DNA from 2 places in the Roseibium algae genome. Region 2 is predicted to be linked to the other one. Evidence: riboswitches for the same ligand, from Rfam matches in the RefSeq annotation. Region 2 holds a riboswitch; the other holds the start of a gene.

Region 1 (3,382 bases), on a different contig from region 2:
CTATAAGGGTTACTGGTGCCAGCATCTCTTGATGGCATAATGCTTTTCAGTTTCTTTTGAAAGACAGGGTGGCTCCTCGGGCCCGATGCCTCTCTCTGTCTGTTGATCTCGCATCGGTCCCTTTTGGACGTGAACCATGCCGCTCTCAGGCGACGCCTCGAAAGCCCCCGATGGACCGGCACCTGTTGGGCCCAAAAGACCAGCACCCGTTGGTATGACGCGTTCTGCGCCACTGCTCGGCATTTCATTGAAGGTCGGCTCAACCCTGGTTTTTTCCGTCATGGTGGTGGCACTTAAAATTGCTTCCGAGCGGATACCAGTTGGGGAAATCGTATTTGCCCGCAATTTTTTCGGCATGTGGCCGGTGTTGGCCATGGTGGCTTTTCGCGGCGAGCTGATGATTGCTTTTCGCACCTCCCGTCCGCTTGGACATTTGGGGCGCTCTGCCGTCGGAATGACGTCAATGATTTTGTCCTTCACGGCCTTTTCTTTGTTGCCGCTGCCTGACGCTACGGCCATTGGCTTTGCCACACCTCTTATCGTGGTGGTGCTGGCGTGGGCGGTTCTGCGCGAGACAGTAAGGATCTACCGCTGGAGTGCCGTTGGTGTTGGGTTCCTGGGGATTCTCGTCATTCTATCGCCCCATATCGGCGAAGAGGGGTATGGCGGCAGCCAGACAATCGGTGCCTTGTGCGGAGCAGGCGCTGCCTTTTTTGCTGCGTTTGCGATGATTTTCGTTCGCAAGCTTTGTGAGAGTGAACGTACTTCGACCATCGTGACCTGGTTTTCAGGCTGCGCGACTGTGTTTTCCCTGCTCACCATCCCGTTGGGCTGGATGGTGCCATCTCAGGCGTGGGTTGTGCCGGATATGGAGACCGCGGGGCTGTTGTTGCTGGTTGGCCTGTCCGGCGGCGTTGGTCAGATTTTGTTGACGCAGAGCTATCGGTTCGCCGATGCCTCGACGATTGCACCGTTCGATTATGCCAACATGATCTGGGCTGTAGCGCTGGGCTATTTTCTCTTTGCAGAGGTGCCCATGCCAGAGGTTCTTATCGGGGCGGGTATTGTGATTGCTGCCGGTGTCTTCGTGATTTACCGCGAGCATATTCTTGGCCTTGACCGGACGAAGAACCGGCGCGCATCGTCGCCTTCCAAGTCCTGATCTTGACGCTAAAACGCCTTGAAGGTGATGATCGTTTTTGTGTCCTGAATTCCAGCGATTGGGTGGACTTTCTGATTGACGAAATGGCCAATATCAGCGCCGTCCTCAACATAGAATTTCACCAGAAGATCATAATCGCCGCTTGTTGAATAGATTTCCGAGGCGATCTCTGCATCGCCAAGGGAATTGGCGACCTTGTAGGTTTCGCCAAGCTGGCATTTGATCATTACAAAAAACGGCGTCATGGGGAGCTCCCGACTTTATTGATTTCCATCGGAATGGCCCATTTGCAGACCGCAGTCAATCTGTTGTGCCTGGCGTCAAGTCTTTGGCCGCTCGTTTGGCGGAAGTGATCCAAGCTGGTGACTTGCTCTTGCAATCGACCGAATGACTTGCTAGCTGTCTCAACATCTCATGGGGGTGCCCGGCGGGTCTGTCCGGGCTGAGAGGCAATAAGGCCAACTCCTTGAACCTGATCCGGCTCATACCGGCGGAGGGATTTGAGATGAATGACCCGGCTTCCATAGCCTTAATGACGTGTATCTGGTGTTATAATCATGCTTCCTGTTTATTGTCGGGGAGGCGTTGAATGACGACCGTTCCTGTCTCCCTTACGAGTGATATGATTGCTGCTGCCTTGCATCAGCTCAGGCAAAATGCGCCAAAAGTTCACTGTGTGACGAATACGGTGGCCCAGTATTTCACAGCCAATGTTGTCCTTGCGATTGGCGCTGTTCCGTCAATGACCATCGCCGTTGATGAAGTGGAGGGCTTTGCTACCAATGCAGACGCCTTACTGGTCAACCTTGGGACGTTGGACGATACCCGAAGAGTTGCCATTCCCAAGGCAATGCGGGCTGCAAGAGACGCGGGGAGACCTGTGGTTCTGGACCCTGTAAAAGTGCACCGCTCCAAAGTTCGATGCGAATTTGCTGTGGGGCTTCTGGCTGAAAAGCCAACATTGCTGCGGGCAAATGAGGATGAGCTTGGAGCGTTGTTTCCAGGGGGGGCAACGTTCGGAGATATGGCCGACAAGGATCGGACATTGGCCATGAGTGGACGGCAGGATCTGATCGGTGATGGGCAGAAATGCTTGCGCCTTGATAACGGCCACCCTCTGCTGGCACAGGTCACGGCGACCGGTTGTGCCGGAGGCGCTGTCATGGCGGCATTCCTGACTGTCGAGCCGGATCCGGTTCTGGCCGCAGCCATGGGATTATCTGTCTTCAATATCGCCGGTGAAATTGCCGCAGAGCGTGCGCGTGGGCCGGGGTCGCTGGTTCCGGAGCTGCTAGATGCTCTCTATCTGCTGGATGCTGATCAGCTGGACGGGCGTTTGAAACTATCGGATTTACAAGAAGGAACAGGGTCATGACGGCGATTGCTGTGACCATCGCAGGCTCGGATTCAGGGGGAGGCGCCGGAATTCAGGCCGATTTGAAAAGCTTCTCCGCCAATGGTGTCTATGGCGCAAGCGTGATCTCTGCTTTGACGGCCCAGAACACATTGGGGGTTACCGCCATTCATGACGTGCCCGTTGAGTTCATTCGGGCGCAGATAGATGCGGTCTATTCAGACCTTGCCGTGAATGCGACGAAGATTGGCATGTTGTCTCAGCCTGAGGTCATACAGGCCGTGGCAAAGGGCTTGAGTGAGCATGAGACCGGGCCGGTGGTTCTTGATCCGGTCATGGTTGCTGCGTCCGGGGATCAGCTTCTTGCCGACATCGCCGTTGAAGTTCTGGTCAGCGAACTTATGCCTGCTGCTGATCTTGTCACGCCCAACCTTCATGAAGCCGCGCGGATGCTGAAGGCAGACGTTGCTGAAACCGAGGACGAAATGCTTCGGCAGGCCGAAAGCCTCCTGGAAATCGGAGCCCGCACCGTTTTGCTCAAGGGAGGTCACGGCGTTGGTCCTGAGAGCGCGGATCTGTTGTTGAGCCAGAGCGGTACCAGATGGTTTAGAGGCAAGCGTTATGACACGAAAAACACCCATGGCACCGGTTGCACGCTTTCCTCCGCGATTGCTGCAGGACTTGCCAAAGGGCTTTCGGTTGAGGACGCGATCGCTGATGGCAAAAAGTACATCAGCGCTGCAATCGCGGCTGCAGACAGTCTTGAGATCGGGTCCGGGCATGGCCCGGTTCATCATTTTTATGCCTACTGGAGATCTTGATATGAGCGACACAGAAATGAAACCGGGGCTGTCTCGCCGATCTGC
Region 2 (3,382 bases):
ATTGCTGAGCCTGTAGAGCAGCCTAAACCTGCTTTTGAAGCTCCTGCGGTTTCGTCTCGCGTGGAGCCAGAGCTGCGGCAACCTCATCCGCCTGTTTCACTTGCCTCTCCCTTGAAGGATGTGGTTGAGGAAGCTGGTAATCTTGGCGAAGCGTCGCATCAAGCGGTTCAAAACACCAAAGATGCAATGGCGGTCGAAGGACCGTCGGGACGTGATAAAGAACGGCAGGAACCTGCTTTCTCCGCTTCAAGCACTGATCAGGAAACTGAGGATGATGACTTAGCGGACGGCCGTGTTTTGCAGCGTGAGCCGCTGGTTTCTTCTGCCTCCGCCGACAATGGCCAAACCCAATCGCGCCGAAAATCGCGTGATCGTCAAAGAGCTTCTGCAACGCTGCCCGGCAACAGTGGAAAATCAAATTTCCTGCCTATAGCTCTTGTCGGAATCCTGATGGTCATCGTTCTTGTGATCGCGGGTGTTGTCTATTCCCAGCGAGACATGGTTTCAGACATGATGGCTGGAACGTCGAGTGAACCTGAAACCAGCGAAGATACCGCCCCTGTTGTTTCTGCACCTGTCGTCGAGACCGCTCCTGCGAAGACTGATGAAGCTTCGGATGCTGGCAAGAACGAAGACCGTTTGCTGGATGCCAGCGGAGAGCCAGCAGCTGCACCAGATGCGCGGACTGTGACCACGACTGTGATCACGCCTGGCGAACAAAGCGCGCCGCGCACTGTTATTCCTGCTGCGCCGACCGAGCCCGAAACGGCTACGCCTGAAGCATTGCCTCCAATGGATGCACCGGAAGTCGCAGCCGAAGACAGTGCGATTGCGGCGGTTACACCAGATACCGCCAAAGAGGTTGCTTCTATTGAGGGCGCGCAGAAGTCGATCCTCTATGAAGAGGGTGAAGATGCCAACGGGGCTGGGACTGCATCGCAGGGAACTGTTGTCTGGTCGGTCTCTGAAGCCGTGGATCTTGAGGGCGTGAAGCAGAGCGTTTTGAGTGCTGTTATCGAGATCCCGGAGCGGAATGTCTCCGTTGATATTCAGATCAAGCCGAATGATGATAAATCCTTGCCTGCGAGCCATTTGGTGGAAATCAAATTTGATTTTCCGAAAGATTTCCCTGCGGGCGAGATCGTGAATGTTCCTGGGCTTGTCATGAAGCCAACCGAGGAAGCACGGGGAGATGCCCTGATCGGGGCGTCGGTGAAAGTGTCTCCTGGCTATTTCTGGATCGCTCTGTCGAGCATCGAGAGCGAAATGGAGCGCAACATGGGCTTGCTGCGTGAACGCGGCTGGATCGATATTCCAATGTTGTATGAGAACGGAAAGCGCGGAATATTGACGCTTGAAAAAGGCGCGGATGGAACTGCTGCCGTTGAAAAGGCCGTTGCTGCCTGGCAAGCCGCCGGTTAGTTTTCTTTCCTCTGCTGTGAATTAATTCTTGCACCGGCTTGTTTTTATGAACGAGCCGGTGCATTTTTGTATTTGGTCCGAGGGGTGTTCCTGTACAGGAACTGAGATTGCTTTGAGCTGAACCCTTAGAACCTGATCCGGGTCATGCCGGCGAAGGGACGGAAGCCTTTAGCCTTATCCCGGATCTCCTATGTCGCTTTCGGTTCGTCCGAAGCTCGGAGATCCTGCTGTGTTGAATTTGTTGCGCGTTTACGCGTGTGCTCTCTTTGAAGGGCATCTGCATTCATTTGGTCGTCTACCTGGTCTCCTGGAGGTCAGGGAAGATGCGTGATTTTATTCTCGCGACAGCTCGCATAGTTGTCGGCATCTTGTGCTTTGTGGTGATGTGGGAGTTGCTTGTCCGGCTTCTCGAAATCCCGCCGTTTATGCTTCCCAGTCCTGCACGTGTTGCTGCTGCTTTTCAGGACCGCTGGGTTTTCCTTCTGTATCATGCCTCGTTGACAGCCTACGAGACATTTCTAGGCTTCGTATTCGGGGTTTTGGCAGGTACGATTTTGGCACTTGCTATGTGGCTTTCTCCACTCGCACGCCGAGCCATGTTGCCAGTTATTCTGGTGACCCAGGCACTACCTGTCTTTGCTATCGCGCCCATCCTTGTGCTCTGGCTGGGTTTTGGCCTGGCATCCAAGGTTGTCATGGCCGTGCTTGTAATCTTCTTTGCCGTCACTTCGACCTTTTTTGACGGCCTACGCCGGACAGACAGCGGGCTTGTCGATCTCGCCTGTCTTTACCGTGTGTCCCGGCTGAAGGAACTGATGTTCTTTCGTATTCCGGCTGCTCTTCCGGCCCTTGCATCCGGTATCCGCATTGCTGCTGTGTTTGCGCCTATTGGCGCGATTGTCGGCGAGTGGGTCGGGGCCAAGGGCGGGCTCGCTTTCATCATGCTTCAGAGCAATGCGCGGATGCAGGCGGACGTCATGTTTGCCGCGCTCATCCTGTTGGCCTTGATGGTTCTTACTTTACGCTTTTCCGTCGACGCACTTACGCGCCGAATGGTTCCCTGGCAGCTAGAAGACTGATGTTGCCATTCAATCGGAGTAATTTCATGAAAATACGCATCTACTCGGCAATAGCAGCCTTGGTTATGCTTGCAACGCCTGTGCAGGCCGCCGAGAAGCTGACAGTTCTCATGGACTGGTTCACCAACCCGGACCATGCACCTGTGATCGTGGCCCAGACGAAAGGCTTCTTTGAAGCCGAGGGCCTGGATGTTGAGCTGATTGAACCTGCTGATCCGTCCATGCCGCCCAAGCTTGTGGCTGCAGGCCAGGCAGATATTGCAATTTCCTATCAGCCAACCCTGCATGCGCAGATTGATGAGGGCCTGCCTCTCAAGCGTATCGGCACACTCGTTGCGACGCCGTTGAACTCTCTGATTGTTCTGGAAGATGGTCCGATCAAAGAACTGACTGACCTGAAAGGGAAAAAGGTTGGCTTTTCTGTCTCCGGCTTTGAAGATGCGATGTTGGGTCAGATGCTGAGATCTGTCGGACTGGAATTTGATGATGTTGAGCTAATCAACGTCAATTTCGCTCTGTCGCCTGCGCTGATGTCTGGTCAGGTCGATGCGGTCATTGGAGCCTATCGTAATTTTGAACTGACCCAGATCGAACTGGAAGGTAAAAAAGGGAAGGCTTTCTATCCTGAAGAAAACGGCGTTCCGGCATTTGATGAGCTTATCTATGTGGTTCACAAAGACAAAACTGGCGACCCGCGCTATGCAAAATTCATGGCGGCGATTGAAGCGGCAACCATTTATCTGATCAACCATCCTGATGACGCATGGGAGGCCTTCATCAAGGCCTATCCGAACCTTGATGATGAGCTGAACAAGCGGGCATGGACAGATACTTTGCCGAGATTTGCCTTGCGTCCTTCCGCTCTGGATGCCGGACGATAT

Evidence for each region. Region 2 has a riboswitch for thiamine pyrophosphate ahead of V6575_RS02915 (ABC transporter permease). Riboswitches for the same ligand answer to the same signal wherever they lie in the genome.
Region 1: linked by a shared signal. The riboswitch ahead of V6575_RS11975 (hydroxyethylthiazole kinase) and the one ahead of V6575_RS02915 (ABC transporter permease) in region 2 are both predicted to bind thiamine pyrophosphate.

Annotation. Positions count from the first base shown of each region.
Region 1 is NZ_JBAKIA010000006.1:214,377-217,758, forward strand. It holds gene V6575_RS11965 (DMT family transporter) at 137-1,162, shown strand; gene V6575_RS11970 (Lrp/AsnC ligand binding domain-containing protein) at 1,171-1,407, opposite strand; TPP riboswitch at 1,569-1,679, shown strand; gene V6575_RS11975 (hydroxyethylthiazole kinase) at 1,752-2,537, shown strand; gene thiD (bifunctional hydroxymethylpyrimidine kinase/phosphomethylpyrimidine kinase) at 2,534-3,337, shown strand; gene V6575_RS11985 (TRAP transporter substrate-binding protein) at 3,339-3,382, shown strand, end outside.
Region 2 is NZ_JBAKIA010000001.1:639,855-643,236, reverse strand. It holds gene V6575_RS02920 (hypothetical protein) at 1-1,422, shown strand, start outside; TPP riboswitch at 1,493-1,598, shown strand; gene V6575_RS02915 (ABC transporter permease) at 1,746-2,501, shown strand; gene V6575_RS02910 (ABC transporter substrate-binding protein) at 2,528-3,382, shown strand, end outside.